4 regions of the Syntrophomonas sp. UBA1041 genome follow, and region 3 is predicted to be linked to each of the others. Evidence: riboswitches for the same ligand, from Rfam matches in the RefSeq annotation. Region 3 holds a riboswitch; each other region holds the start of a gene.
What was found. Region 3 has a riboswitch for molybdenum cofactor ahead of B2633_RS00720 (ABC transporter substrate-binding protein). Riboswitches for the same ligand answer to the same signal wherever they lie in the genome.

Region 1: another riboswitch for molybdenum cofactor. It lies ahead of hypA (hydrogenase maturation nickel metallochaperone HypA); the one in region 3 lies ahead of B2633_RS00720 (ABC transporter substrate-binding protein).
Region 2: another riboswitch for molybdenum cofactor. It lies ahead of fdhF (formate dehydrogenase subunit alpha); the one in region 3 lies ahead of B2633_RS00720 (ABC transporter substrate-binding protein).
Region 4: another riboswitch for molybdenum cofactor. It lies ahead of B2633_RS11760 ([FeFe] hydrogenase, group A); the one in region 3 lies ahead of B2633_RS00720 (ABC transporter substrate-binding protein).

The regions. Positions count from the first base shown of each region.
Region 1 covers NZ_DCEA01000017.1:138,646-146,563, reverse strand. Annotated here, with positions in the region: gene hypF (carbamoyltransferase HypF) at 1-980, opposite strand, end outside; gene B2633_RS04265 (hydrogenase maturation protease) at 1,113-1,577, opposite strand; gene cybH (Ni/Fe-hydrogenase, b-type cytochrome subunit) at 1,589-2,239, opposite strand; gene B2633_RS04255 (nickel-dependent hydrogenase large subunit) at 2,253-3,701, opposite strand; gene B2633_RS04250 (hydrogenase small subunit) at 3,701-4,765, opposite strand; gene hypB (hydrogenase nickel incorporation protein HypB) at 4,850-5,509, opposite strand; gene hypA (hydrogenase maturation nickel metallochaperone HypA) at 5,516-5,860, opposite strand; molybdenum cofactor riboswitch at 5,978-6,101, opposite strand; gene B2633_RS04235 (CooT family nickel-binding protein) at 6,412-7,212, opposite strand; gene B2633_RS04230 (FmdE family protein) at 7,219-7,818, opposite strand; gene B2633_RS04225 (DUF3842 family protein) at 7,841-7,918, opposite strand, start outside.
Region 2 covers NZ_DCEA01000119.1:13,550-21,467, forward strand. Annotated here, with positions in the region: gene modB (molybdate ABC transporter permease subunit) at 1-66, shown strand, start outside; gene B2633_RS17250 (ATP-binding cassette domain-containing protein) at 68-778, shown strand; gene B2633_RS17255 (4Fe-4S binding protein) at 1,010-1,795, opposite strand; gene B2633_RS17260 (MarR family winged helix-turn-helix transcriptional regulator) at 1,966-2,421, opposite strand; gene fdhD (formate dehydrogenase accessory sulfurtransferase FdhD) at 2,749-3,522, shown strand; molybdenum cofactor riboswitch at 3,667-3,785, shown strand; gene fdhF (formate dehydrogenase subunit alpha) at 3,933-6,611, shown strand; gene B2633_RS17275 (molybdopterin-binding protein) at 6,622-7,653, shown strand; gene B2633_RS17280 (molybdopterin molybdotransferase MoeA) at 7,667-7,918, shown strand, end outside.
Region 3 covers NZ_DCEA01000003.1:37,796-45,713, reverse strand. Annotated here, with positions in the region: gene B2633_RS00745 (3-hydroxyacyl-CoA dehydrogenase family protein) at 1-119, shown strand, start outside; gene B2633_RS00740 (enoyl-CoA hydratase/isomerase family protein) at 326-1,132, shown strand; gene B2633_RS00735 (class I SAM-dependent methyltransferase) at 1,382-2,146, opposite strand; gene B2633_RS00730 (ABC transporter ATP-binding protein) at 2,292-3,071, opposite strand; gene B2633_RS00725 (FecCD family ABC transporter permease) at 3,073-4,119, opposite strand; gene B2633_RS00720 (ABC transporter substrate-binding protein) at 4,207-5,286, opposite strand; molybdenum cofactor riboswitch at 5,365-5,483, opposite strand; gene B2633_RS00715 (class I SAM-dependent methyltransferase) at 5,657-6,493, opposite strand; gene B2633_RS00710 (ketopantoate reductase family protein) at 6,668-7,582, shown strand; gene B2633_RS00705 (Spo0E family sporulation regulatory protein-aspartic acid phosphatase) at 7,696-7,854, opposite strand.
Region 4 covers NZ_DCEA01000074.1:5,079-12,996, forward strand. Annotated here, with positions in the region: gene B2633_RS11735 (YcdB/YcdC domain-containing protein) at 1-22, shown strand, start outside; gene B2633_RS11740 (YkvI family membrane protein) at 43-1,134, shown strand; gene B2633_RS11745 (hypothetical protein) at 1,118-1,306, shown strand; gene B2633_RS11750 (formate dehydrogenase subunit gamma) at 1,307-1,966, opposite strand; gene B2633_RS11755 (iron hydrogenase small subunit) at 1,982-2,341, opposite strand; gene B2633_RS11760 ([FeFe] hydrogenase, group A) at 2,354-3,517, opposite strand; molybdenum cofactor riboswitch at 3,952-4,068, opposite strand; gene B2633_RS11765 (nitroreductase family protein) at 4,302-5,126, shown strand; gene addB (helicase-exonuclease AddAB subunit AddB) at 5,224-7,918, shown strand, end outside.

The DNA of each region.
Region 1 (7,918 bases), on a different contig from region 3:
CTGGTCATTACCAGCAGGTCCAATTCTTCATCAAACAGCAGATAGTGGAGGGCGGTATATGGCAGCATCACCCCCAGAGTATTGAGGCCGGGGTGCAAGAGGTCTCCTGGAATCACAGGATTGTTCAGGCTCTTCATCACTACGATGGGGGCCTGTCTTGAAGCCAGCCAAGCCTCTTCCGGTTCGGAAATAAGGCAATATTTCCTGGCCGCTGTAAGGTCTCTGGCCATCACCGCAAATGGTTTGGCATCCCGCAGTTTGCGCTGCCGCAGTTGGCGTACTGCGTTGCGGTTGCTGGCATCCACCGCCAGATGAAACGCTCCCAGGCCCTTAACCGCTACTATAGCCCCTGATTTTAATACATCGATAACACTGGCATGATTTGCCTTACCATCCTTATCCGTCAAGCATACCCCGGGGCCGCAGATCGGGCAGGCGTTGGGCTGGGCATGAAAACGCCGGTCGAGTGGATTCCTATACTCGGCCTCACACTCAGGACACATGGGAAACTCTGCCATGGTAGTCTTGGCCCGGTCATAGGGCACATCCTTAATGATGGTAAAACGCGGTCCGCAATTGGTGCAGTTTATGAAGGGATAGCGATAGCGCCGGTCACCAGGATCAAGGACTTCCCTGCGGCAGTCGCCGCATATGGCGATATCCGGGGATACCATAACCTCACGGGTTTCTTGCTTGACACTCTCCAAAATTACGAAATCCGCAAAATTCTGTATAGGAAGCTCTTCTTCCTGGCAGCTCCTGATTACCGCCAGAGGAGGAGGCTGTTCCAGCAGGGTGCGGATAAACTCATCTACTCTTGAGGTTAGCCCTTCAACTTCTATGAACACCCCGCTGGACGAATTCAAGACCCAGCCTTTAAGTCCCAATCCCACCGCCAGGCGGTATACGTGAGGCCGAAATCCCACCCCCTGGACGATTCCTTTAATAGTAAAACGTTTACTGCTTATATGTTGAGTCATATACTACCCCCACCGCGTTGGCGGATATCGGGACAATAATCGTGAGAAGCAGTGGTTTAAACAGCCTCGCAATGGCGGAAAGACCGGAATTTCTGCCCCAAAGCCGTTAGCATGCTTGAAGCAAGCGACTATCTACTTACTGTCTATAATATGATGAATCTCCGCTTCAACCAATTCCAATAACCGGGGTATTTTCTCCGCGATTACCGGGCTCAATTCCATGCCCAGTTCGACCTGGTATGGTTCAACCCCGAAGACGATTACCTGAGGGTGGTACCCCATCAGGTTAACCATCTTGATGGCTTCGGTGAAATGCAACTCGTGCAATGAGGTCACTGCAGGATTGCTTATCAGCCCCAATTCTTCCAGAGGGGCCCGGTATATGGTACCGGGCTCTCCTCCGGCAGTCATGGTATCTACTACAATGATGTGATCTGCGCTGCAGAATACATCCAAGATTTCGAAACTGGCGATGCCTGCGTCTACCAGTTCAACCTGTTCCGGCCAGGGGCGTTCAGACAACTTCTGAATCACATAAACACCCAGGCCGTCATCCTTCATCAATACATTTCCGATTCCAGCCACGATAAGCTTCAAGGCAAGCCTCCTTAGGCACCCAGACTGCGGCCATCGCTGTCTGCAGTATGGGATTCACCGGGGGCCCCATGGGCTCCTGCCGGAATCTTTCCGGTAAACATGGACATAAGCACCGGGATGCCTTCTGATACATCCAGATAAACGTGGACTACAACCGACAATACGAATAACCAGTTGACCACATAGTGAATAATGCGGACGGCTAATAGCCCTCCCATCCAACCAGCCAAAGCCGGGAAGGCATTGGGAGCGTAGAGCACAAAACCGGTTATAATCTGCACCAGTGCCATAAACAGCCAGCCGGTATACATCATCTTCTGGCCGGGATTATACTTCCCGTAATAGGGATGGCTGTCTGCCATAAATAGATAATACTTGATCATGCTGGGGAAATTGAGGGTGTCTTTAATAGGCCGGAATACGATATTATGAGCGTCTTTGGCCACGATGGCATAATACACCCGTCCGATCACCCCAAACAGCAGGACATAGGCCATGGCAAAATGGAGCATACGGGGGGTATCCATGTTTGAAAACAGCCACCTGAAGCTGTTGGGCGCATGAATATAGAACCCGGTCAGAATCAGCAGGGTAATACTGATCATATTACTCCAGTGAAACAATCGAATAGCTATGGAGTGCCGGTTTTCCATTTTTTTCATTTATCAACACCCCCTAGTTTACGATGAACTGGCTGATCTGTTTCTTGTCCGGAGTCATAACATGGATGGCGCACCCGAGACAGGGGTCCATTGATCTGATGATTCGAACCACTTCAATGGGATTGGCCGGATCTGCCAAAGGCGCCCCCATAATAGCCTGCTCCATCGGCCCGGCCACATTGTTTACATCCCTGGGACCGGCGTTCCATGTAGTAGGAACCACGGCGTTCAATACCTTGGTGCGTTCATGCTCGATTTTATGCCAGTGTCCCAGGGCTCCGCGGGAACCTTCAGTGAGGCCCATACCCAGTGCGTCTGCAGGTATCTTGTGCGGAGCAGCTACCGGTTCGCCCGGCTTCAATTGCAATGCCCATTCTTTCATGGCAGCCGCCATGGCTGAGGTCTCCACCGCCCTGGCAAAGTGACGTCCCATAACGGAAAAAGCCTTATTGGGACCCATTTCCACCAGGTCTTTTTGCTTGAGCACCCACTGGCGGGCCAGAGGCCCTACTTCCATGGGTTCTCCGTTGTAGCGCGGGGCTTTCAGCCAGGAATAAGCGTTTGTCTTATCCGCATCGGGTTCGACTACTGCCATATCCGGACTGTTGCCGCCGGTGTCATCCTTATACCAGGAGTATTTGACTTCTTCTGTTATCAACGAAGGATCGAGTTCTTTGTACTGTCCGCGTACATACACCCCGCTGGGGAAGAATTTCTGTTTTTTAATATGGTCCTCCCCTTCTTCGAGAGGGAATCCGCCGTAAGCCAGCATATTCATGCAGCCGCGCCCGATATCGAACCAATCTGAATATACTCCCGCCACCGCCTTCACGGTAGGAACATATACATTGTTTATAAAATCAGTCAGTTCTTCCAGGCGCACCAGGAATTCATAAATTTTTTGAGTGTCAGGCAGTTCGGTAACCCCGCCGGGAACGATGGCCTGAACATGCGGCATTTTGCCGCCCCAGATGGCCAGCATCTCCTGGGCTTTGCGGCGCATTTCCAGGGCTTTCAGGTAGTTATTCACCGCCTGAGCGTTGATGTCGGCAGGCAGCCTGTAATCCCCGGCGTATTGAGGATTCAACGGCATAACCCCTTCCGGGGCCTTGACATAGTCCAGAGCCGCCAGATGGAAAAAATGCAGAATGTGGGATTGTATATAATTGGCTCCGAAGATCAGATTGCGTATAATCCTTCCGTTTGGAGGCGGTTGGATACCAAAAGCATCATCCAGAGCCAGGGTGCCGGCGGTGGCATGAGCGGTAGGACATACCCCGCAAATGCGCTGCATAATCTGCTGAGCATCCCGGGGATCCCGGCCGCGCATGATCAGTTCCAGTCCCCGGAAAAGAGTGCCACTGGTGCGGGCGTCTATGACTGCCCCGTTTTCAACCTCTACTTCCACCTTCAGATGTCCTTCTATACGAGTTACGGGATCTATTATGATTTTCTGCGCCATTAGTTGTCACCATCCTTCTCATCACTGTGCTTTTTAGGGCCAATACGCCCGGTGGCGATATTGCCGGCTAAATGTCCGCCAATGCCGACTGCGGTAGCTGCCCCCAGCACAATCCCGATCTGATCAGTGGTAGCGGTAATACCAGGAGCGATAGGCATCTCAGGCACACGCGCATATACCGGCCAGCCGGGAAATTGTGGTTCGGTGCAAGCCAGGCAGGGTGCACCTGATTTGATACACCAGTTTGTACCGCCATTCCACAGGCGGGTGGTAGAGTCACAGTGAGCGATAGGACCTTTGCATCCTACTTCCAGAAGACATCCCGGTTCACTCAAGTTCTTGGCAAATATGGCGTTGTCGAAATATTGCCTTCTGGGGCAATTGTCATGAATGATATCCTTAAAGAACATGGTCGGCCTGCCAAAGCGATCCAGCTCAGGTATATCATTGTATAGCAATACATGGGCAATAGTACCCACCATCCAATCGGGATGCGGAGGACAACCGGGTACATTTATATAAGGAACGTTTTTCACAATATCGGGAACCGATTTACAGCCGGTAGGATTGGGCGGAGTAGCTGGAATTCCGCCGTATGCTGAACAGGTTCCGAAGTTCAAAATGGCTGCGGCTTTGCTGCCCACTTCTTTTACCAGGTCTACGAAAGTAATGTGGTGCCCGTCTCTTTCCCCAACCATACAGAATTTTCCGTTTGCACCAGTGGGGACCGCCCCTTCAACTACCAGATAGAATTTCCCCTTGTACTCTTCGGCGACTTTAAAGATCCCTTCCTCCATGGCCAAATCCCCAGCGGCCCCGGATATATTGGGATGATAACGTAAGCTGATAACCTCTAATAAAACCTTTTGTATGTCAGGATGTACGGTGTTGAGTAAAGATACTGAGCATCCGGTACAGCCGGCCCCTTGCAGCCAGATTACCGGGGGCGCACCTGCTTCAGCCGCCTCGGTAAGTAGTGGTGCCAGCAATGGCGTCATTGATATCGCTGCCGCACTTCCGGCACAAAGACGTATAAAATCACGTCTGCTTAGTTTGGTAGGCATTTACCTATTCCCCCCGAAACAAATTTTGTGAATAAGCTGCCATATAATCCCAATCACTATTTTTCTCTCTAATCTAGCTTGGCTTTAAAAGTGCTGCTTTCCCACCTCCTCTAACAACCATTGGTTCCATTGATCTATTCCTTCACCAGTGCGACCTGAAACTCGAAAAACTTTAACCATAGGATTTACCAGTTGCAGGTCCCTGCTGAAAGCATCCATGTCAAAATCTGTATATGGCAAAAGGTCTATTTTATTGAGTACCACTGCCCTGGCCTGGTTGAAAACCAGGGGATATTTTAATACTTTGTCATGACCCTCGGTGGTACTCAAAACCACGACCTTAAAATGTTCGCCCAGGTCAAACTCGGCCGGGCATACCAGATTGCCTACATTTTCTATAAATAACAGTTGGATGGGATGATGGGCCAGGCGGCGCCAGGCCTTTTCCACCATGCTTGCATCCAGATGGCAGGTACCCTCGGTATTGATCTGCACCACTTCCACGCCCTTGTTTTCAATGCGCATGGCATCCTGATCAGTGTACAGATCGCCTTCGATTACGCCCAGCCTGATGCGCCCTTTGATACCTTCAATGGTTTTTTCCAACAGGGTGGTCTTTCCCGAACCGGGCGAACTCATCAAATTGACCACCAACATTCCGGCCTCTTTGAAGATGCGGCGGTTCTTTGCGGCCAGCATATCATTAGCTCCCAAAATATTGGTTTCCATACGAATTTGAGCCATTTCTCATTAATCCCCTTCGTAGAATTCGATAAATAATTCCCGTCCGGTAAGCATCTGAGTGTCACTGCTCCCGCAGTAAGGGCAGAAAAGCCGGGACGGCATCTCAGCAACGTATTGTTGCTGACATTGCTGGCACTGACAACAGATCTCCCTTTCTTCGATCAGCAATTCCGCATCTTTAAACAGCTCTTCTTGAGCCAGGGTTTCAAAAGCGAAGCTGAGGCTATGCGGCAGGGCCATGGAAAGCTTGCCGACAACCAGTTTGATACGGCTTATTTGTGTGATCTGGTTTTTGTCTGCGCTGTTGCGGATCAAATCCATCATCCCCGCTATTAAAGACAATTCGTGCATATGTGCTCCTTCAGGCCGATTACGATTACACGAAAAAACAACTAAAAACCCGGACTCGTAGAGAGGCCGGGTAATTAAACACAAAAAGCTAAGCAGGCGCATTATAGCGCTAACGTCTGCCGTACCAAGACATCTCCTACTCACAATACGGGAAGGCATAATCGTTTCCAATTATACCCCGGCCAATTAACCATAGCTTTGCGAAAGCCTTAGGTCTGTTGGCTTGGAGAATTATTTAATTGTAATTCATAAAATGATGTTAACTATCTATTCTAATTCATCTATTCTAATTTATATATTCTACCTGCTAAATATTTTTCCTGCAATAGAGCGTTGCAATTTAATAACAAAGGTTTCGGTTGCATTCAGGCAAGTAAATCAGTTGTAAACCTTGGCTGCGGGTGTAAAGATGGACATGGGAAACACCTCGCCCAGTCAAAATAAAACCATGAAGCGTTTCGGTTTCATCCCGTTACAACTTCATGGTTTTTTAATGACTTTAATCTGATAAGACTATTTCCAGTATCTCCCCTTAACGAGGAAAATTAAATTTAAACACCTTTGACCAGGGTAAAAGTGCTTATTATGCCATCATGTTCAGCGGAAAAAAGATAGTGCCCTCGTGCTGATAAAAAGAATTTGGCCTGACCTAGATGGTCTGTCTTTTGCCGCCTCGGGTATTCCCGACCACCGGCGCCGGCATAGGTGGCCTTTATTTCAACACCCGCCAGAGGCTGGCCATTTGTTAATAACTGCACCTCATAATATTCGCCGATGCGGGCATGGCTGTATCCGCTGGGTACGATCTCCACCGGCAGACCTACGGCCTCAATGTGATGATGATGGTGATGACCAATTTCAACCAGGATTTTGGCATACAATTCCTTGTTTCCAGACTGCTGGACGATCACCTGAATCAGTCCGTCAGCTTCCTGCCCGGGATGAAGCATATACTGACCTTCATGATGGTGAATCTGCAGATCGCGTCTCCCCCCGCTATTGGCCATAAAAGCCTTTACGCCCCCCAAATCGGCATCTTTTTGGGGCTGCATATTATATCCCTTAAACAGCTTCAATCCGACTTCTTCACCTTCATGAAAATGGCCGTGGTCGGTATCCGGTTCCAGCCACAATTCTTCTTCCCTAACCACGGTTCGCTGAGGGATCTCTTCAATTATGATGCGGTGGTGCACCAGTTCCAGTTCACGGATACGAGCCTTGATGATCTTGCGTTCCCCAAATATATTCTCCATAAACAAGGTGTGTTCTTCACCGGGAATAACCCTGTCCACCTTTTCCATCAAGAGTTCTTCCTGCCCGTCGCGCAGCAGGTAGACATTGGCTTCACACATAACCACTTACCTCCTTTGCAGGTCAAAACAGGGTATGCATAATACTCCATCCGCTGTTTCAACCGCCCTCGTTTCCATGACCCCTTCTTGGCAATTGCTGCAGGTCAGGGTCGAATATAGACTGGCTTTAGGAGGCAGTTTTACATCAACATCCTGCCAGTCAAACAGCTCTTCATAAGGGCAGGTCATCAACTGCTCAAACAGTTCTTGCAGAACTTGCTCCATTTCTTCCTTTTCAGCCGGATTAAGATCTTCACGGCCTTTGAGCTCACGATAACGCTGTCCGGTTTTCCCGCTAGAGGCTGATCTTCGCTGAACAATTCGCACCGCCCGGCCATCCTGGCGGTTAATTACGGTATAGACCGCTTTCCCATAATCTTTAAAAATTAAATTGCCTTTGCCGAAGGTACAACCCAGAATGGCCTGCAAGGCATCTACGCCACAGGAATCCGTTTCCACAATGGCCACAACATCTTCATCCTGGTCCCGCTTCAGGTCAAGATGCTGCATAGCCAACTGAGAGGCTCGAACTCCCATCAATAAACCGGGACAGATATGGCCGTGGAATTGTATGGCTAACTCTAACGGGGTCATGTCTTTACACATATAATAAACCACCTTTCATTCTCTACCTGTCGGCATCTTGGCACATCTGGCAATGAGCTCGAACTCTGGCTACCAGTTGATCTACCTGAAGGGGCAAAGG
Region 2 (7,918 bases), on a different contig from region 3:
GCCGTAATCTACTGGGTTAACTACAGTGAACGGCGGGGAATAAAGCATAACCTGAGGAGAGAGTAGAATGCTCACGGTCAATATCGAAAAAGATTTGGCGGATTTCCGGCTGCGGATTGCTTTCGAATTGGACAACCGGATTTTAGTATTATGGGGGCCATCCGGAGCGGGAAAAACCACTACTCTGGAGTGTTTAGCCGGTTTGCGGAAGCCTGACCGGGGTGAGATCATGCTGCAGGAGCAGGTGCTGTACTCATCCAGTGCCAGGCTCGATCTGCCGGCCCGCTTGCGTCACATCGGATACCTGTTTCAGGATCACAACCTTTTTCCGCATATGACTGTTGAACAAAACATCAAATATGGCATCCCCAAAATCCAAGGCAAGCAGCGGACCGCCAATCATCGCGAGCTGATGGAGCAATTCGGTATCCAACACTTAGGCGGGCGCTATCCTCATCAGATTTCCGGTGGGGAGCGGCAGCGGGCCGCATTGATTAGAGCCCTGGTGACCGAACCCAGGCTCTTGCTGCTGGACGAACCATTTAGCAGTCTGGATCAGCAGGCTCATGTGAGCTTGAGGGACACCATTCGAGAACTGCATGCTCAATGGAATATTCCCGTAATTGTTGTCACCCACGATCAAGGAGACGCTGAACAACTAGGCCATACCGTGATCACGCTCGATCGGGGGGCCCAGATTGCGGCGGGGCAATATCCCGGCACAAGCGGTGATAATCCCCGCCAACCAAGTTTTTATGCGGGTCGACTATCTCAATAGTCTATACTGTGGCCCGGCGTTATTAATCAGTGCCAGTCCATGGGGGTTAAGGGCTGTCCTTGAAAAGATAGAGCAGACCTTATCGTTTTGCATCGTTAACGCTGATCATTTCCCCAAACAATCTTCCATAGCACCCTTTTCTATCTTATCGTGAAGGGGGATACCGATTAAGGTATCTCCCTTTGCGATCATTATGTTTGTTAAGCCAATGGGTTGAAAGAAACCCTATATCTATTGTCCAATGGGGCAGGTGCTGAGGCAATTGAAACAGCAATACTGAAAACCGATTAATTGGGCCTGATAAAGGCGCCAGTAGTGATCGTCCAGCAGCAGCTTTTTCTGTTCCTCCACACTGCTTTCGGACATTTTGCTCCAGAAACCGATGGAAGCGCCCAGCCCATAAGGCTGAGAGTTCCTCAGGCATCTGTTAACATTTGTTTGGCCTTCTTCATCCAGCGCCCCAACCGGGCAGCTTTCCACACAAATGTCACAATAGGTGCAGAGCTCGTCTTCGATCTTGGGGTCTGAATCAAAATCAAGCGTACTCAAGACCGCGGTGAATACTATTCGGCTGCCATACCTGGGGTGCAAGAGGAGATTGTTCCTCCCGAACACGCCCAGTCCCGCTGCATGGGCAGCATGGCGCAGGGATACCTCACCAACCGCACCGCCGGTTCTTTTACTCATTTCCAGGGGATAAGAGACAGGTACAGTCATGGCCTGATCACCGAATTCCTTTTCCAGCAGGCGGGCCAGTTTATAATTGCAGGAACGCGAGAATTCCATGAGATCCAGTCTTCCGTTCATGGCAATCTGCATATTGGTGCTGGCGCAAGTGCTTAACTCCTTATATGCCAAGACCACGATAGAACGAGCCTGGGGGAAAAAGTCTGTAACCACCGGAGATTTGGGACTATCATAGTCTTTCAGATTGGCGAACCCAATATCGTCCACTCCAACATTGCGCATAAATGTTTTAATCCTCTTTTTGGCTGCGCTTAAATCCAAATTGTTCAAGTTAGTTACCTCCCCAATTCTATTAACCTGTAAATCAGTTCCAAAACATCAGAGCCCGATCCCATTCTATTTACATATCTCACGGGCACCCCCTTTACCGAATATATGTCAGCTTGAGCAGTCATCCCAAGAGAAACAGTGTATATACACATAATATGTTAAAAAATATCTTATAATTCCGTACGGTTTATTCTCCTCAAGCTGGAAAGAAAATCTTTAACCCATTCCTGACCTAATTGTTTCTCCACCTCGGATTGAGCTTGCTGCCAAAACGGTATGGCTTGATCGATAGCCAGTCTGCCCTCTGCGGTCAGGCTGATACGTTGTTCGCGGCGATCCTCGCCGCTGCCTAGGCGCAGCAAGCCTTTCTGCGCCAGCAGACGCACATTTCTGCTCAGAGTGGTGCGGTCCATTCCCAGCTGCCGGGCTAATTGTGAAACCGTTGCAGATTCCAGCAAAAGAACATTCATCAGTAAGGAAAACTGAGTTGTCTTTAGTCCGCAAGGACTCAAGACCCGGTCATAATAGGAAGTTAACATCCGAGTCGTTTTGCGGATATTATAAAAAACGCAGGCCCGGCCCATGGCTGCGGCCATTTTCTTGTCATTATCGTCCTGGGCTGACATGCCAACACCTCATTTTTGGTTATAGAAAGCGAGACGGGTATATCTATTGATATGAGTATATACACATATTATGCTATTTGACAACATATCTTTTTGATGCCTGGCGCCCATTTGTTACAAGATGAAGTAGAGGGAGTCCATCATTATGGCTTCAGTTTACTCTGGACTGAATATTATTGGGGAACGGGTTCTGCTGTTTGATCTGCACCCAATAGCCTGGATACTTATGAACAAGTATGATTAAATTATGCTAACCAACCCTTTTCAAAAAGCACCGGGAGCACTTGGCAAACGAAAAGACGTCAGAGCAATGGGGAGGCGGCAAACATGGATAAAAAGGAGTTGACTGAGTACAGGGAGGTTGTTGCTTTTGATCAAGGCCAGGTTAAACCGAGCCTGGAACCCCTGGTTACGGAGAGATACCTTAAGATAAAGCTCAATGGTGAGGAAGTGGTCAGATTGGCTTCTTCACCTCATGCCGGACGGGAACTGGCTGCCGGGTATCTTATCAGTGAAGGGATCATAGAACCATCCGGCCAATTATTGAGTTTAACCGAGTCGAAGGACGATGGGGTAGATATTGTCATCGAGGGGCAGCCCGGAAATTATACTGAATCGATTAAAACCATCAATACCTGCATAGGTCGGGGCTATGGGGTATTAAAGCCCTTGATGAAGCAGCCCCCGGGTCAGGGCCTTTTTACACCCGGGCAATTACTGGCGATAATCAGCGAACTGGATGAGAAATCATATACTTTCAAAAAGACCGGCGGAGTTCACAGTGCCGGATTGGGCGGGCCAGAGGGTTTGATCAAACGCTTCGAGGATATCGGCCGGCATAACGCAGTGGACAAGGTGTTCGGCTATGCTTTTCTAAACAAGATTCCACTCCATGATAAGTGTCTGGTTTTAAGCGGGCGGGTGGCTTTTGAAATCCTTCAGAAGGCTGCCTACAACCGGATACCCTTTATCCTGTCACGATCGGCTCCAACCCTCTTAACGGTTGATCGGGCCAGGGAGCTGGGTATCACCGTGGTCGGCTTTGCTCGCGGCGAACGCTTCAATGTTTACAGTCATCCGGAACGGGTCTGTTTTGGCTAGCTTCTCACCAAGGGATGACAGGAACTTCAGGGGGGAGGAGCCCCATCCTTTTTGCTTGGGAAATAATTATCCCTAGCAGGAGTTTTAAGAAAAATGTCTAATATACAGGTAATAGAGAAAACGCCCCAGTTTTAATTTTAAATTTAATACTTAATACTCCGAGTTGCTGAGCCTAAAGCAAATGCTATGGCTCCTCAACCGTTGGGTAGGCCGGGAAACAGGCCTGCCTCCCGTGCTTGGAAAGGAGTTAGTCTTCAATATTAATATTGAAGGCTGGTGTTTGTCGGATCATGGTCAGAATTAAGTGTCTTTTTCTGATCTTTAAGCGGGCAAATGCAAAAACCTCCTGTTTCTAAAGCAGGAGGTTTTTTGTGTTTATATCTGTCCAAAAAACGAAAGGGGTGAAGGTTTTGGAAATGGTAACTATTGTGATGAACGGAAAGGAGGTTCAGGTTCCGGCAGGAAGCACTATTTTGCAGGCTGCGGATATGGTTGGGATTGATATACCACGGTTTTGTTATGATCCCGATTTGAGTCCGCTGGGGGCATGCCGCATGTGCGTAGTCGAAGTGAAAGGCAATCGTCTATTGCCCGCGGCGTGTGTTACTCCGGTTTACCCGGGGATGGAAGTAGACACCGAATCAGAATCAGTGGTTGAAGCCCGTAAAACCATACTGGAATTGTTGGTGGCCAACCATCCCTTGGATTGTATGACCTGCGAAAAAATGGGGGATTGCAAGCTGGCTGAATACTGTTATCGCTATGGCGTTAAAGAGAGCAGTTTTGCCGGGGAAAGGCACCACTACGCTGTTGATGCCAGCAATCCTTTTATTGTCAGGGACCTGAACAAATGTATCCTGTGCGGCGCTTGCGTTCGCGCCTGTGAGGAGATGACTGGTCAGGACAACCTGTCTTTCCTGTATCGGGGCTTTGACCGCAAAGCCACTACTGCTGCGGATGTGGATTATATCGAATCAGACTGTGTTTTCTGCGGGCAGTGCGTGGCCGTGTGCCCGACCGGGGCTTTAACCGAGAAGAGTATGGCCGGTCAGGGACGGCGCTGGGAATATGAACGGATCAGAACCACCTGCCCGTTCTGCGGTACCGGATGCAACTTTGACCTGGCGCTTAAAGACGGTAAAATACATGGCGTGCTATCCAGCCCCGAAAGCACCGTGAATGGGCGTATGTTGTGCGTTAAAGGCCGTTTCGGATGGGATTTCATCTATAATGAAAACCGCCTCACTACACCGCTCATCAAAAAAGAGGGTCAATTCGTTCCCGCCAGCTGGGATGAAGCCTTCGATGTAATCGCTGCCCGTTTAAATGACATTAAGGCAAAATATGGACCGGACGCTTTTGCTGCCTTAAGTTCAGCCCGTTGTACCAATGAGGAGAATTTCCTGGTGCAGAAGTTTGCCCGCGCGGCAATGGGAACCAATAATGTGGACCATTGCGCCCGTACCTGACACGCGCCCACTGTAGCCGGTCTGGCTACCACTTTTGGAAGCGGCGCGATGACCAACCCCATAAACGAAATCACCGAACAAGCCCAGATGATGCTGCTGGTCGGGACCAATGCCACTGAAGCCCATCCGGTCATCGGATACAAAATGCGCCAGGCGGCGCGCAACGGGGCCAAGCTGGTGGTATGTGACCCGCGCCATATCGATCTGGTCGACGAAGCCGATCACTGGCTGAGGCTAAAACCAGGAACTGATATTCCACTGCTTAATGGCTTAATGCACATCATTATCAAAGAAGGCCTGGAAGACAAGGCCTTTATCGCCGAAAGAACCGAAAACTATGAAGAATTGAAAGAAATCGTGGCTGCTTACACACCGGAACATGTCTCCGAGCTGACCGGAGTGCCGGTGGAGGATCTATACAGCGTGGCTCGCTTATATGCCACCACTGACCGGGCCATGATATTCTATACCCTGGGGATCACAGAGCATATCTGCGGAACCCGCAATGTTATGAGCATTGCCAACCTGGCCATGTTGACCGGTCATCTGGGCCGTCCTGGCACCGGGGTATGCCCGATGCGCGGACAGAACAATGTCCAGGGCGCCTGTGACATGGGGGCCTTGCCCAATGTATATTCAGGTTATCAGGCGGTTACAGTAGACGCCAATCGTGAGAAATTCGAAAAGGCCTGGAACGTCTCACTGCCTGCCAAGGTAGGGTTAAAGATTCCGGAGATGTTCGAAGCTGCTCACCACGGGAGCGTCAAGGCGATGTATATTCTGGGCGAGAACCCGGTGTTGACCGATCCCAATGCCAACCACATTAAGGAGGCCCTGGCCAACCTGGAATTTCTGGTGGTACAGGAACTATTCCTCACCGAAACGGCTCAGTTCGCGGATGTGATTCTGCCGGCAGCCAGTTTTGCTGAATGTGACGGCACCTTTACCAATACCGAACGCCGCGTCCAAAGGGTGCGCAAAGCCATTGAACCCATTCCCGGCCAGGCCAACTGGCAGACCATCTGTCAGATGGTTAGCAGGATCGGATATCCCATGGCTTATGACCATCCCCACGACATATGGAAGGAAATGGCAGGAATGTCACCTTCTATGACGGGCATCAATTACGATCGCCTGGAAAAAGAAAGCCTGCAATGGCCCTGTCCGACCCTCGAACATCCCGGAACTCCCTTCCTGCACGCCGGTAAGTTTACCCGCGGATTGGGACTTTTCCAGCCCTCTGAACATGTACCCCCGGGCGAAGTGCCTGACCAGGAATACCCCTATCTGTTGTCAACCGGCCGTATCCTGTTCCATTACAATGTCACCACCCCGTATTCAGGCGGGATCAGCAGTGTGTGGGATAAAGAAATGGCCGAAGTGAACCCCTCTGATGCGGAAAAACTGGGCATTCAAACCGGAAATCTGGTCAAGGTCACCTCGCGGCGCGGACAAGTTACCACCGCAGTGAAAGTGACCGATCGGGTATTGCCCGGCGTGATCTGGATGTCCTTCCATTATGCCTCGACTCCGACCAATGAACTTACCAGCGCGGTATTAGACCCGACCACGGGCACCGGTGAATACAAAGTATGCGCTGTGAAGATCGAAGCGATTTAGGAGGTCTGTTATGCGCAAGGTCGCTGTGGATCAGGCCATAGGTTTAACACTGGGGCACGATATCACCAGAATAATACCCGGGAAGAAAAAGAATCGTGCCTTTAAACGGGGACATATTATCGCTGCCGAGGATGTAAACCTGTTAAGGGATCTGGGCAAGGAACATGTCCTGATATGGGAACCTGATGATGACCTGATGCATGAGGATGATGCCGCTTTGTTGCTGGCTTCCAGCGCAGCCGGCGCGGGAATAGCCTATACTCGCCCCAACCAGGGCAGAGTGGACCTGATAGCGCAATACGATGGTTTATTGCGCGTGCAGTTAGCACAGTTACAGAAACTCAACAGTCTTGAACATGTAATCTTTTCTACCCTGCACAATTGCCGCAGTGTGGTTAAAGGGCAATATGTAGCCGGAACCAGAGTAGTTCCAGTGGCAGTTGAACAAGAACTAATGGAAAAGGCCAAGCGTCTCTGCCGGGCACCATGGCCATTGGTGAGCGTCAAACCGTTTCAACCTCTGTGGGTGACGGTGATTACCACTGGCAGTGAAGTGAACAGCGGGCGCATCCGGGATGGATTCGGCAAGATCATCAGAAAAAAGATCGCACCGTTCGGTGGCCGCTGGATGGGGCAGATCATTGTGCCCGATATCTCGGAATTGATCGCCGCTGAGATACACAATGCCCTCGCCGAAGGAGCACAGCTGATATTACTCACCGGAGGCATGTCAGTTGATGCTGACGACGCTACTCCTCAGGGCATCAGGGTTTCAGGGGCTGAGGTGGTTTCCTATGGAGTCCCGGTTCTTCCGGGTTCTCAGTTTATGCTGGCCTATCAGGGCCATGTAGCTATATGTGGCATCCCTGGCGGGGCATTGTTCAGCCGCAAGACTACCCTGGATCTTTTGCTGCCCCGTATCTTCGCCGGGGAAAGGATAGAAAAAGCTGATCTGGCCGCACTGGCTCATGGCGGGCTATGCGAAGGCTGCCAGGTCTGCAATTATCCGCAGTGTCCTTTTGGGAAAAACAGCTGTCTGTAAGGGGGCAAAACAATTGCAGCATCTCAGCCTGGAACAAGCACAACAAGAACTGTTAAGCGTTTTGCCAAGCCTGGAAATGGAATTAGTGCCCTTATCTGCAGGCCTGGGACGGATATTGGCCAGCGATATAGCGGCTCCATACAGTCTGCCCCAATCTGACCAATCCGCGGTGGACGGGTATGCAGTAGGGCGTCCGACCTCAACGATACCCAGCAGCTTTAAAATGGTTGGAGATTATCGTTTAGGGGAAGCGCCCCAACAGCCC
Region 3 (7,918 bases):
ATTTCTTCAAGGAATTCGGCGATCCCAAGTTCCGCCCCTCGTTGGCCATGAAACAGAAGGTCCGCGCCGGGCACCTGGGAGTGAAGAGCGGCAAGGGCTTCTATGATTACAGCAAGTGAGGAAATATGCACTTAGTGTAATACCGATAATAGGGCCCGGCTTTATGCGACCTGATAGTAGATGTCTTGTTGATAATGCCTGAGTATTTTTTAAAAGAATTCGGCGCTCCCAAGTTCGGCCCCGCGTTGGTCATGTAACAGCAGGCCCGCGCCGGGCACCCGGCGGTAAGAGCGGCCCGGGCTTCTATGATGGGCAGGAGGGAAAGATGATTGAATTAAAAGAAGGTGAGGATATGAATTTTGAGACCTTAAAATATGAACAGCAGGATCATATCGGGATATTAACCTTAAACCGCCCCGAGGCATTGAATGCCCTCAATGACAGGTTGATCGGGGAACTGGATCAGGCTATGGATAGGGTTTGCCATGATGAAACAGTAAAGGTCTTGATCATCACCGGCGGTGAAAAGGTATTCGCTGCCGGCGGAGACATCAAGGCCATGCTGAAGTGCGATCCCCAGATGGCCAGGGAATATGTAAAGCCTATCCATAAGGTTTTCAGGAAGATAGAGGAGCTGCCCAAGCCCACTATCGCGGCGATTAACGGCTTCGTTTTGGGAGGCGGGGTAGAGCTGACTCTGGTGTGTGATTTTCGCGTTGCCGCGGATAACGCCAAGTTCGGCTTCCCGGAAATTAATCTGGGGATTTTCCCGGCAGCAGGCGGCAGCCAGCGCTTGCCGCGCTTGATCGGCATGAGCCGGGCTAAAGAACTCATGTTTACCGGGGATGCCATAGATGCCGGCCGGGCTTTTCAAATCGGGCTGGTCAACCAGGTGGTACCCTCCGGAGAAGTGATGGATGCCGCCTTGAAACTGGCTGCAAAGCTCAGCAAGAAATCGCCCCTGACCATGGCAACATTAAAATCGTCGCTGCACAGCATTTTAAATTCCGGCCAGAATACCGGGCTGGAGATGGAACTGGAGAAATTCTGTTTCCTGTTCGCCTCCCATGACCAAAAAGAAGGCATGCAGGCTTTCCTGGATAAGAGAAAACCTGAGTTTACGGGGAAGTAGACTGAACGAGTGACGAGGAAACAGGCGGGCGTTTTGTTCGCCAAACGATGGTGATGCAAGCGAACGGTTCTTGACTTTCGCATTTGGCGAAAGTCAAGAACCACCTGCATCCTTCTAAAGCGCAATATATAGGGACTCGGGATTTAGAGAGACACCACTGTTAAATGACTATGAAAGTGCCAATAGGTGGCGGTTGGAGCAGTAAATTACGATGATAGACGCTGTTGACAGATCAACTGCTCAATGTGATTATTCTTCTTTTATCCCCACCACCCGTATCCTTTTATAATCCACGATCCATTGGCCGTCTTGCAGCGTACTGTCTCTGAGCTGGTCTTTTATCTGCCCAAAGATCATCTGCTTCTGATCCGCGGTATAGTTCTTGAACAACAGATCGGCGAACATATCCAGCCAGTTGCTCAGCCCATTTTCCCCGTCTTCCAGAATGGTGGGCCTGACGAAATAACGGGCGTAGGTTACACAAAAGCCATGCTCTTCCATTAAACTGGTGTATTCGCCGATGCTGGGATAATACCAGGGGAGGTCTGCATCGCTGACGGGGTGTCCCATCTCCCGCAAACATTTCATAACCGCCCGGGTAACATTATTGACGTTGCCTCGTCCGCCGAATTCGGCGACAAAGCGCCCCTTCTTTTTTAGGGCTTGCCAGATACCGGCCAGGGCCTTTTCCGGTTCTTTGATCCAGTGCAATACCGCGTTGGAGAAAACGGCGTCATAGCGTTCATAAATATTCAAAGAGCAGGCATCGCCGGGCCGGAACTGGATATCCGGGTACTTCTCCCGGGCTCGTGCCACCATTTCCTTTGACGCGTCCAATCCTTCCACTGTGGCGCCGGATTGCTTTATAAGATGGCTTAAATCGCCGGTGCCGCAGCCCAGATCCAGGATGAGTTCACCACTTTGCGGCTGCAAGAGTTCGATCAAATCTTCTCCCAGTTTGGATACAAAGGCATGTTTTTCATCATACAGATCAGGATTCCACTCTTTTACCATTTACTGATACCCCCGTAAACTGATGCTCTTTAATTCTTCATTATGGGCATCTAATTCCCGGTTGGTCAAGCCGAACCTGCGCAAGCAGGGGGGTGACTATGAACGACAGCCAAGCAAAAAATACTTGCCCAGGACTTTCACTGTACTATAGACTTTCAGGGAGGCAGGCCACCCGCGAAATCTCATTTACATAGACGATTTGCAGCCTGGTGCCGTACAATTCGCTCAGTCGTTCCTGTTGCAGAATCTGCTCAACGCTGCCGGTTTCCATATACCCGCTACGGGAGAGAACTCCTGCGATCCCCCCCAGGAGGATGGGATGGTCAGGATTGTGGGTGGTCATTATTACGGCATAGTCCTTATCGGCCAGGTTTTTTATCAAACGAAGAGCCCGTAGCTGATTGCCGTAATCCAATGCTGAGGTGGGCTCATCAAACAAAATGATTTCGGGCTGCTGCACGATGGCTCTGGCTATGCACACCAGCTGCAGTTCCCCACCGCTGATTTGGTTCACCGACTTGTTGGCGAGATGGGAGAGGTTCATCATAGCGATGGTTTCATCAACCAGCTTATAGTCCGGCTTCCGGGGCCGGCTGAACATTCCCAGGTGCGGGGTGCGCCCCATAACGACAAATTCACGTACCGAGTAGCCGTAGGAAAAATAGATGCTCTGAGGCAGATAGGCTATCTTCTGGGCGACTTGATGGGCAGACATGCGGCTCATATCTTTTCCCTGCAGCATAATTTGCCCGTGGCTTAAGGGACGGATGCGGGCCAGGCAGTTCAGCAGTGTCGATTTCCCACAGCCATTAGGCCCCAGGATAGTGAATAGATCTCCCTTGTCGATGCTGAAACTGACATCCTTAAATATGGTGCGATGACCTTCATAGGCGAAGGCAACTTCTTTGACTTCCAGCAATGCCATATTAAATCGCCCCCCGTTGTTTGATCAGTATCCAGGCGAAAAAAGGGGCGCCGATAAATCCGGTGAGAATGCCCAGGGGCAGTTCTCCTCCGGTCAGGGTTCGGGCAACAGTGTCGATGAGTATCAGAAAGCCCGCGCTCATGAGGGTGGCAGTAGGCAGCAGCCGGACATTGTCACTGCCCACTATCATACGGGCTATATGGGGCATTATCAGTCCGATCCACCCCACCGTGCCACTCAAGCATACCGCGCAGGCAGTCAACAAGGTGGAACAAGTAATGGCCACTCCGCGTTCAAAACGCAGATTCACCCCAAGAGTTCGGGCTTGTTCCTCGCCCAGGGAGAGGATATTGATACGCCAGCGCATGGCCAGTAAAACCAGGCCGGTAAGAATCATTATGGGGGCGGTGGCAAACAAGTTCTCATAGGTAACCTTGGCGATGCTCCCCAATTGCCAGTAAACCATGTCCGCCAACTCGGTCTCAGTGTCGGCAATGTATTTCATCAGGCCTAACAAGGCCATCATAAACCCGCTGATGATGACACCCGACAGAACCAGGGCGATGGTCGATTTACTGCGCATCAAGGTAGGGATAGCCAGGGCCATGCTGACCGCTGTGATACCGCCGCAGAAAGCGAACAGCTGAATCTCGGTATTGCCTAAGCCCAGCAAAATGGCTGCGGCGGCGCCCACACAGGCCCCGGATGAGACCCCCAGTATATCCGGGGATACCAGAGGATTTTCAAACATGCCCTGGTAGGTAGCTCCGGAAAGAGCCAAGGCCCCACCCACCAGAATTGCTGCCAATATTCGGGGCAGGCGCAGATTCATGACCACGTTGTGCATGGTCTGAGTCCAGGTTGGGTCCACGGGGAATACATAGGATCCTAAAATGCGGACTACCTGCTCATAGCTGACATAATAGCGACCCAGACAAAGCGCCGCTATAGACAGGATAAAGACCGCCAGACACAGCAGGAGCAGCACTCCGGCGAGAGGCCGCTGATGGCGGGGTGTTTTGCTTTCAATCACACTGGTGCTATTCATGACATAATCCTTTTGCATCAATCTGCAAGGCGGCAGAGCCGCCGCCCTGCCACCTAAGTGCTTTATGGAGATCGGGATAGGGTTTTGCTATAGCCCGGTGGGTGAATTCTTGCCTGCCAGAATGGCATCGGCATATTCACTGGAAAGATCGTAGCTTAGAAAGTTCTTGTAGAAATCTATGGTCATCTGCTTCATATCCACACCGTCAAACTTGTCGGGATACAGGGTCTTAGCCATCCACACTACCTGTAGAGCCGATTCGGACCCGAAGCGATCCCACTGGAAAGTACCCTGAGGAACTCGATAGACATGCTTTGCCTTGATGGCCTTCAAATCTGCCAGGTTGGAATCTTCCATCAGGGCTTTATAAGCGCTGGCCTGGTTCAGGCCGCCTATCACGATATAATCAGGATCTAGCTTGAGCAGCTGCTCAGGGGTGATCTCTTTGTTCATACCCTGAAATAGTTCAGCAGTTGCAAGCTTCCCACCGCCCATGTTGATCCACTCTTCCTGCATGGTTCCCGATCCGCCGGTAGAATAAGCTGTCTTGCCGGCCTGCCCGTCAAGATAATAAACCGTTGGTTTATCTTCAGCTCTGACATCGGCCAGGCGATCCTGGACAAGTTTGATATTGCCATCCAGGTAGCTTACATAAGCCTGAGCCCGGGTGACCGCATTTCCGCCGAGTGCTTCACCGGTCTTCAGAACCGATTCCTTAAGAGCCTGGTAATTATTGAACATCATGTACATAGTTGTCAGACCCGCATTGCGGAAAGCCTCAGCGTCATTAGCGTTGGCGGTGATTACCAGGTCCGGCTTCAAGGCCAGCAGTTCTTCGGCGTTTACCGTGGAACCGCTGCCAAAGCCCGGTTTCTCTTTGATAGCAGGATTTACGTACTGCATCCAGGTAAAGCTCTCAGTCTTGAGAATATTGAAATAGGCAGGCTGTTTGGCTGTTGCGCCAAGAGTTATCATGATCTGGTTGCTGGAAGGCCAGCAGTTGGCTACGGTATTGACCTCGGCGGGCAGTTTCACTTCAACCCCGGCCATATCCACTATTGAGCGCTGGGGAGCGGTTGAGGCGGGTTGAGGCGCCTTGCCGCAGCCTGCGGCCATCGTCATCACAGCGATGACTAACATCATAGAAACGAACCATTTTCTCCTCATTTATGTACCCCCAATCGAAATTATATTTCATCAAAAAGATAGGCATGCGCCATAAGAACACATGCCTATCTTATTGATAAACGGTTATAATGGCCTTCTTCTCAAACACGGAAAGCTTGCCGATTTCCCAACAAACTCATCGGTTTTGGCCCATGGGCTCAGCCTTTAGGAACCAAAACTCGAAGTCCCAGATATTCTATTCGATTGGTACCCGCATTGCATAATTTGTCAGAAGTATAAGCTAATCACTCTGGATAACTAAATAACTAACAAAATTCTACCATATTCTCTGAGAAACCTAAATGTAAGAATTTCATGTATTTCCCGGGCTGCTGAAATGCGTAATGCGAATAATTCCGGCCTGGGCCGACTAAACATTCAGGGGTTTAGGCTCCCACCACATTATATAAGTTTTGGTTTCGATGCGGAAAGTGCAGCTGCCGTCAGGATTATCAAGCAGCCATTTATCGACATTGCTGCGGAAAATGTGCTCGTTCTCGGGCGGAAATTCGCATAATACCCTGAGATCATCGTAGGCTTCGAGCCGCGACCCATAACTGCCAGTAAAACCATCTGTGACTACCTTTAGTGATGGATCGATACCCAGGTCGTAGAGGATATTGAAGGTGAGGTTATAACCCAGCATGCGGTTCATGGGGGGCAGTGGCTTCACCTCTTCAGATGCTCCGATAAACAAGCTGTCCCGAGCATGTTTGAGGCTGGGGCTTTGAGCGAAACTCAGTACGAATACATATTTCCTGGCTGCCCCATTTAGCTTGACGAGATCGTGTAAACCCGCTGATCGGGAGGCGATAACCACATCATGCTGTTCCAGATTGTCCCCGATAATAGCATCATCCCAGTTAAGCAAGCGGGTATACAAATTGTCCACTCCGGCCAGCCGGGCGTTGCCTTCGCATACTTCCAGCATCTGTGGAGCGACATCCAGCGCTGTAACCCGGGCGACTTTCTGGGCTACCGGGATTGCCAACCTTCCCGGACCGCATCCTATATCGAGAACCGTGTCTTCGGGTTCCAGAATAAAAGTCTCCACCTGGCTTTTGGTATATTCCTTCTCCAACTGAACCATCTTGTTGTACATGACTGCGGTCTGGCCCCACATTTTTGCGGGGTCGCTGTTCATTCGTTCATATGCCGGACCGAAGCTTAGCTTCTGCAGTGCTTCCCAGTTAACAAGTCCCTTCATAATAAATCCCGCTCCCTTATTTTTAAAAACTAACTTCTACAAAAAATTACATAATTCCTTTTGAACAAAAGGAAGCAACGGAGACGACACTTTTGCTTCATCTCTTGCCCCTAGCGGATTAATGTAGTTAATTGGTATCATTAAAGGAAATTTGACGACACTGCGGAGGACAATATGAAATATCTTGTAATCGGAGCCGGAGGTACGGGCGGAAGCATTGGGGCCTTCATGACCGAAGCGGGCAAAGATGTCGCCGTCATTGACAGGGGGCAGCACCTGGAGGCTATTCGGGAACACGGTCTGAAAATGGAGACCACCCGCAAAGGGAATTACACAGTCTATCCCATGAAAGCCAGTGACATGCATCATTACCGGGAGCAGCCCGATGTGATATTCATCTGTGTGAAAGGTTATTCGCTGCTGGATACCATCCCTTTTATAAATAGGGTCGCCCACCGAGATACGGTAGTGATCCCCTTGCTTAATATTTATGGCACCGGCGGGAGGCTGCAGGCCATGCTGCCGGAAATCCTGGTGACGGATGGATGCATTTATATAGCCGCTGAGATCAAAAGGCCGGGCGCCATCCTGCAGGCCGGCGACATTTTCCGGGTGGTATACGGAGTGAGAAACTCCGATGAGTACCGGCCGGCGCTTGAAGATGTGGCTAGAGATCTGGAGGAAAGCGGCCTCACCGCCCTGATATCGGATAACATCCAAAGGGACGCCCTGCAGAAATTCTCTTATGTATCCCCGATGGCGGCTTGCGGAGCCTATTATGATATCGATGCCGGAGAAATGCAGAAGGAGGGGCGGGTCAGGGATGCCTTTATCACCTTGATGCGGGAAATCGATACCCTGGCCGAGGCCATGGGCATTCACTTCAGCGTGGACATCGTTAAGACCAATCTGCAGATTCTTGATAATCTGTCACCCAAGGCCTCTACTTCGATGCAGAGGGATTTAAAGCAGGGTAAGGATTCGGAAATAGACGGGCTGATATTTGAAGTGGTGCGTATGGGCCGGCAATATGGGGTGCCGGTTACCACTTATGCCATGATCGCCCGCAGTTTCGGATTCAAAGACTAGTTAAGCAACAAAGACATCTTTGTGAATAAATGTCTATGAGGCCGGAGGCACGGGACGGCGACAATTGGGGACGGTCCTTTTTGCCACCGTCCCCAGTTGTCAACCCTGGCTATTTACTCTTTTCTCTCTTCCGGGTGAACTCGATAATACTGGATGATAAGGTCGTCTAGCTGCTTGCTCAACCTGATAACGTCGGGATGCTTTAATCCTTTCTCTTCCCCCAGTTTAGTCAGCTTTAAGCGTAAGTCTTCTATTTTTGTAATGATATCCATGATCAATTCCCCTTTGTACCATAAGCAAATTGTCCGACTAACAATACGCAGCAGGTTAGAACCC
Region 4 (7,918 bases), on a different contig from region 3:
CTCTTCAATATGGTACCGATAATGCCATGGGCAAAAAGGGATATGAGTAATTTAGAGCACATGAAGAGTATAACCTCGCGAGAGATTGCCATGGCCTTTACAGGAAGTTTATTGGGCGCTGGTTTTGTATCAGGACAGGAACTTATGCAGTTCTTTGCAGTATTTGGAGGTTTCGGACTGATAGGAATGTTCCTTGCCATCCTGATGCTATTGCTGCTTAGCGGCTTTGTTATGAAAATTTCAAACCGAACAGGAATTACAGAGTTTGACAAAATCATTGTAAGAAAAGAAAAAACCTGGCTCCGCGCAGTATTTGGCGGGGTATTTATTTTTTTCTTGTTTGATGTTGTCGTTATTATGACAGCGGGAGCTGGAGCCCTGCTGCATCAGATCTTCGGCATCCCAACAATCATGGGAAATGCACTCATGGCTATCTCTCTGGGGGTAGTAGCACTGTGGGAAGCTAGAGGGGTCTTGACTGCATTTAGTATTACAGTTCCTCTCTTGATTGTGGTGGCTATGATCTCTGGTATTTTATCATTTATATATTTTGATGGAAGCAATATGGTTGCCCGACCGTTTTCCGGGGCAAATCCTTTGCTTGGAAACTGGCTGTTTGCCGCGATTGTGTTTGTTTCCTATAACATGATGGTAGTCATGTCCATACTGGTGCCGATTGCAACAGATGTAAAAGAAGATAAAGCTATTCATAAAGGGATTTTTCAGGGGGCGGTTCAATTAATGATTGTATTCGTCTGCATTTTGCTCCCTTTGATTTTGAATCAACCTATGCTGGCAGATGCAGAACTTCCCATGCTTACTCTTGCCCAAAAAATACATCCTGTTTGGGGACTGGTCTATGCAGTTCTTCTGCTTTGCGGAATGTTTGGGAGTTCATTATCTTGTCTTTTTGGGGTAACTTTCCGCATCAAGAAAATCAAAAATATAAAGGGAAGCATTCTGATACCAGTATTGATGGTGGCGGCTTTCATGGGGAGTATTGCCGGCTTTAAAGAGCTAATAGCCATTGTCTTACCCGTCTGCGGCTATTTTGGGTTCTTTGCCATGATCGGTATCGTCATGCATTTTTTATCATTGCAGCAGAAGAGAATAAAGTTTGACTTTGATCATTGACAGGGTGGAATGGCCAACCAGCCGTCTCTGCTCCCTGGTGTTCGAGTTTGGCAGGAAATCGGCGGGCACAGCCGCAGGGATGGCCTTGTTTTCCAGCCCGCTGCCCTCTGCTGAAAAAAGCGGTCTGAATGGAAGCAGACCGCTTTTTCGCAATGTGTTGGTGCAGTTTTAATCAACTGGTTTCTTTAAGCTCAGCATACCACTTTTGGTTGTGATGGGCGGTAATTTCAGCATCGATATAGCCGTCCAGCATCATCGAAGCAAACTCCACTCTGGATTTGGGATGGATGGCTGCCAGGAAGAAATGGCCGCCGACTAATAAGATCATAATGATCGCGGTCCAAAAATGCACATTATAGCAAAAGCCCAGGAATGCCGGCGGCAGACTATGGCGCCATATCCACATGGGAAAACCGGTCAGTATGATCAGAATACAACCGAAGATGATCATCACTCCCAACATTTTTTGGCCGGCATTGTATTTATCCTGGGGAGGAGCTTTATCCACCTTAATAAAAGGGAGATATCCACCCATTACTTTTAACCATTGAAAATCTTCTTTGGAAAAGTGGGTTATGGTGTCAATGAAGCGGGAAAACCGGTCAAAATTCAGCAGAATATAAAGGGCGGGGGCAGCGGTAAAAACGACTCCGGCCCATCTGTGCACCAGCGAAGCATTGCCGAATCCGCCGAATATATTGCCGATAATATTGATATCCCAGTAAAAACCGACACCAGTCAGACCAAGAATGGTAAAAGCGATCAAATGCACCCAGTGCATGGTCCGGGTTTGGGCACCGTGTTTTAAGACCTTGCCTTTAGTACTGCTCATTCGTTTCCCTCCTAATTATGCAGCTTCATGGGCTCCGCTTTTCAACTCAGCGATGAAATCGGGGATGTCTTGGCCGTATTTGGTATGCAGCAGATGATGGGCCTTTTCGCTAACCGGCTTTACTTCGCCCGGCGAAAGAAAATCCTTGTAAATCTGGGCGATTTCCGGATTTTCATGCGACTTTCTGAGGGTCATCTTTTCATCCAAAGCATACATTCCGGCGGCTCTTTTTTCAATGTAGTCGGTGTTGGCAGCCAGAGCATCAAATCCCAATTTACTGAAAACACCGAGGAATACGGCGGCCACGGTCAGCATGCCCGCTCCCTTAAAAAACTGCCGTCTGGTCATGCCTTCACTTTCGGTGAAAAACTTCATTCCCTTTCCCTCCTAAATCATTTCTCTTCGGATGGGCTGGCCACCGCCGTTGATACACCCTCCGGGACAGTTCATGACTTCTATAAAATGATATTTGCTGCGACCTGCCAGCACATCCTCAATCAGCTTGCCAACATATTTGGTTCCGGTTACGATAGCTACATTGACAGGCAGGGTTTTGCCCAGAGACTTGACGGGTATCTCCACCGTCGCCTCTCTGACCGACTGTAGGCCTCTAACCGCCTTGAATTCAACATTATCCAGTGACTGGCCGCTCAATAATTCATAGGCGGTTCTTAAAGCCGCCTCCATGACACCGCCGGTTACTCCAAATATGGTGGCCGCGCCGGTTGAAGAACCGATCAGGCTATCCGCTGCTTCCTCGGGAAGATTCAGGAATTCTATGCCGGCATCTTTGATCAGCTGGGCCAGTTCTCTGGTGGTAATGACCACATCGACATCTTTATATCCGCTGGCGATAAACTCGGGACGATCACATTCATACTTCTTGGCGGTGCATGGCATTACCGAGACAACATACATATTCACGGGATCAACATTCAGTCTTTCAGCAGCGTAAGTCTTGGCCACCGCTCCGAACATCTGCTGGGGAGATTTGGCCGACGACAAATGGGGCAGTACAAGCGGATACTGATCTTCAGCATATTTGATCCAGGCCGGACAGCAGGAAGTGAACTGGGGCAGCGGCCCGCTATGTTCGTTGCCGGCCACCCCCAGGGCGTTGAACACCCGGTTTATTAATTCGGTTCCTTCCTCCATGATGGTAAGGTCGGCGGCAAACTCGGTGTCATATACCTGATTGAAACCGAGTCTGCGCAAAGCGGCATGCATTTTGCCTTTCACATTGGCGCCGGGTTCCAGGCTGAACTCCTCGCCCAGGGCTACTCTAACCGCGGGCGCTTCCTGAACCACCACATACTTCTGGGGATTGGCGAGAGCCTTCTTCACCTCATCAACCCGGCTGACATCCTCGATCTTGCCAAAAGGGCAGCTGATCAAGCATTGTCCGCAGTTGATGCAAAGATTATGATTGATTTTGTGTTTCTGTCCCAGCAGTCCGCTGATGGCGCCGGTGGGACATATGGACGTGCAATGGTCACAGGCTTTACAATCGCCGGTTACATTAATGATGCCTTGGATTACTGCTGTACTCATATCCTACCTCCTTTTGATGAAGTACTGTAACCTGGGTTTAAATCATAACACCTCCTTCATATCGGGCTGGACGGTTCATCTTGTTTCTCAACCTCCCTTTTATCAACATGCATCAAACCAATATGCAGATAAGCCCCATCAGGAGCGTTGTTGGAGATAGACCCGTCAAACCATGCTTTGACGGGTTAAACAGATTTGGGGGAAATAGAATAAAAAAAACCATGAAAGCGCTGCCCCTTAGGGGTAAACCTTCATGGTTTTGTTCACCTAAAAAATAGAATTAACTAATGAAAATAGATATTCTTCTGAATGCCGGATGTATCATTTGATATCATTAATTCTCAGGGCCGGGGTCTGAAACCGGTCATAGACTGTTTCAGAATTCAAAAAGCCAGACCTTGCAAAAAGGGCTGGCTAAAAGGCAAATCCAACTAAAGCCTTCCTACCGGACTCCTTTCCACAATGGGAGGCCCAACCGTTTCCCGTTGAACCCTGTCGGTCTCAATACCATATCTATTCAGGCAATGAGACTCGGAGAGTGAAGACTGAAAATTATTATTCATTACTTATTCGTAATCATACACCTCCTGGAGATCTCATGCAATAGTCAACCGGGGCATCATCCCCAACCTGACCGATCATCATGGGGAGACGCGGCAGATCATCTTGGAAAAAACAAACAGGCCGCCCCGGCTGTCAGGACGGTATTCTGCCAAAGCAAGCCCGTGCTATAATGGGGAGAACACCATGCGGTGTCAAGATACATAGATAAGGGGAGAGTTCATTGAGCTTTTTAACCGTCGATCAGACCAAATGCAAACGCGACCGTATTTGCGCCGCCGAATGTCCGGCCAGACTTATTGTATTCAGAGAACTGGACGCCTTCCCGAGATCAGTAAAAAGAGCCGAACAGTTTTGCCTGCGCTGCGGCCATTGTGTGGCGGTTTGTCCGCACCAGGCCATATCTGTAAAAACCGTAAATTCCGTTGATTGTGTGCCGGTTGATCCCGGTCTGCTTCCTGCCCCCGCTCAGGTGGAGCATCTTTTAAAATCACGGCGCTCTATCCGCAGTTTCAAAGACAAGAGCGTTGATCGTGCCATCCTGGAAAAACTAATTGATGTTTCCGCTTATGCCCCTTCCGGCCACAACATGCAGCCGGTTCATTGGCTGGTCGTTGCAGATAAACACCAGGTGCGCCATATTGCAGGCCTGGTAGTGGATTGGATGCGCTATATTATCGAACATATGCCCCAGATAGCCGCGGTGATGCACATGGAGGCCGTGTGCTATGCCTGGGATAAGGGGATTGATACCATATGCCGCAATGCTCCGCATCTGATTATAGCCCATGCGCCTGAAGATATTCATGTTTCCCAAGGATCTTGCACCATAGCGTTGACTTATTTGGAATTGGCGGCGTATTCTATGGGCGTAGGCGCTTGCTGGGCCGGATTTGTCGGGGCGGCTGCCGAAACCTTCCCGCCACTTATGCAGGAATTGGCCCTGCCCGAAGGCCACAAGGCTTTTGGCGCTATGCTGATAGGCTACCCCAAATACCAGTATCACCGGATACCACCCCGCACCGCGCCACGGATCATTTGGCGATGAACCTAGGCCTGCTTCGTTCTCCCGCGCGCCCCACTTGTTGCTGGAATGAGAAACCAGTATGATAAAAAAAAACTATTGAGTTTAAGGGGATGAGGGTTTGGCCATCCGTTATATAATGGGGCGCTGCGGTCAGGGCAAGACCCGGCAGGTAATGGCTGAGATCCGGGAGGAGCTGAATCTCAACCGGGATGACCCCGTGATCCTGCTGGTGCCGGAGCAGTTCACCCTGCAGGCCGAGCGGGAAGTGATCAATCAACTCGATCTTCCCGGCATAATGAGACTTGAGGTACTGAGCCCCAGCCGACTCGGCGCCAGGGTCTTGAATGAAGCCGGGGGGCGCACCCGGGTTCTTCTCAGCCAGCAGGGGCGATACATGGTACTGAAAAAGGTGATCTCCGCTTGTGAGGAGCAGTTCACGGTTTATCGCCAGGCCTGCCGGCAGCCCGGCTTCATCGAGCAATGCAGTCAGATCCTGGCTGAATTAAAAGGATCCGCCGTGGACAGCGGGGTTCTTTATGAATGCGCCCGCAGCCTATCTGACGATACATTATTAAAAAGCAAACTGCATGACATTTCTCTGCTATACCATAAATTCAACGCTCACCTCCAGGATCATTATGTGGACAGCGAAGATTATTTAAATCTGGTTATCGAACGCTTTCCCCAATCGCGTTTTTTAAGCCGGGCCCGGGTTTGGATCGACAATTTCACTACCTTCTCGCCCAGCACCCTGAAGCTGATTGAACAGCTCATGAAAACCGCTGTTTCCACGGCCATAAGCCTCACCATGGAGTTGGGAGGCGAGGATCGGGACCGGGAAATTTTCGCGCTTTCCCGCTATTACTATAGCCGCTGGCATGATCAGGCTAAAAATGCGGGTTTGGAAGAACATATAATTACGGTCAAGAACCCCGGCAAGCTCAGCCCTGAACTGATGCACCTGGAAAGAGAGCTTTACGCCTATCCCCACCGCACTTTTCCGGAGCAACCCGCCGCTATTTCCATTGCGGCGCTCCCCAGCCCGCAGGACGAGGTAGAGGCACTGGCGATGAGGATCCTGGCCCTGGTGCGGCAAGGGGCGCGCTATCGGGATATTGCGGTTATCTGCTCCGATACCGCCGCATATTCAGGGCTGATCAAGAGGATTTTTGACGAGTATAAGATCCCGTACTTCCTGGACGATAAACGCAGTATTCTGCACCACCCCCTGGTTGAGCTGATGCTCTCCGCCCTGGATGTATTGACCAGGTATTATCGTTTGGAGGACGTTTTGCGCCTTATAAAAACCGGACTGACTCCTGTAGAAACGCGGGATTGTGACCGTTTGGAGAATTATGCCTGGCGTTATAACATTAGAGGACGCGGCTGGTTGGAGCCCTTTACATTGGGTGAGGAAAGCCTGCGGGAAGAGATGAATCTCTACCGCCAGGCATTGGTCAATCCTCTGCAGTCGCTGGCCCAAAAAGTGCAGGCTGAATCCTCCTGGTCACAAATAGCCCGGGCCTGGTTTGAATGGCTGGAAGAGATGCAAATTCCACAAGGCCTGGAAACCTGGGTTGAAGAATTGATCTCCCAGGGACGCTTCGAACTGGCCAGTGAGAACAGCCAGATCTGGAATGTTTGCGTGGAGGTTTTGGATCAGATTGCGGAAGTCCTGGGGGGAGAGGATACCGATCTCAAGGAATTCCGTCAGGTGCTGGAGGCGGGCCTGGCCTGTTCTGACCTGGGTTTTATCCCCTCAACAGTGGATCAGGTTCTGGTGGGAACTGCCACCCGTTCTATAAACCAGCGGAGTCAGATTATGTTTGTGGTCGGGGCGAATGACGGCATGCTGCCCCGGGGCAGCCTTTCCGAAGGAATATTCTCGCTGGACGAAAAAGAGATTCTTCAGTCCCACGGGGTGGAAGTAGGATTGAGCAATGATCTGCTGTCAATCGAAGAGGATTTCTTGATTTATGCCGCACTTTCTCAGGCCGAGGAGGCGGTGCAGTTTTCATACAGCCTGGCCGACTCTGAGGGCAAAGCCCTGCGGCCTTCATTGTTGATAGACCGCTTAAAACAGATTTACCCCGGCCTCACGGTGAAGGTTGAAACCATGGACGCTGCCCAGGCTGAAGATCATTACCTGTTGTCGGCCGGCAGCAGTTATAAATACCTGGTCGAAAGCCTGCGCCAGGCCCTGGACGGAAAAACCGTGTCTCTGCGCTGGAAAGCGGTATATGACTGGTATAAAACCCAACCCGATTGGCAATTCCAAATGACCCGGCTGGAGGAGGCTCTGCTGTTCGGCAATCTGCCGGGAAAAGTGGATAAGGCTCAGTGCAGGCGGCTTTATGCTGCCTCGTCCCAGGGCAGCGTATCCCGGCTGGAGCTTTATGCCGCCTGTCCTTTTGCACATTTTGTCCGCTACGGGCTAAGGCCCCTGGAACGCAAGACCTATGAGGTGGAGGCCCCGGATGTGGGTGATCTTTTTCATCAGGCCATACTTGATTTCGCGGTCGAGATGCGCGCCAAGCAGCTTGACTGGAAGGCCTTGAGCGCAGATCATTGTCATGATCTGATGGACGAGGTTATGGAGCGGTTGCTGCCCCGGCACGGGGAAGGGGTATTTATGAGCACCCACCGCTACCGCTACCTGGGGCAGCGCTTGAAGAGGATCGGGCAGCGCGCGGCCTGGACCCTGATCCGTCATCTGCAAAGCGGAGATTTCAATCCTCTTGGATATGAGATGCGCTTCGGGCCGGGAGGAACCTTCCCCGCAGTGGCAGTGGAACTGGCTGACGGCGAAACTC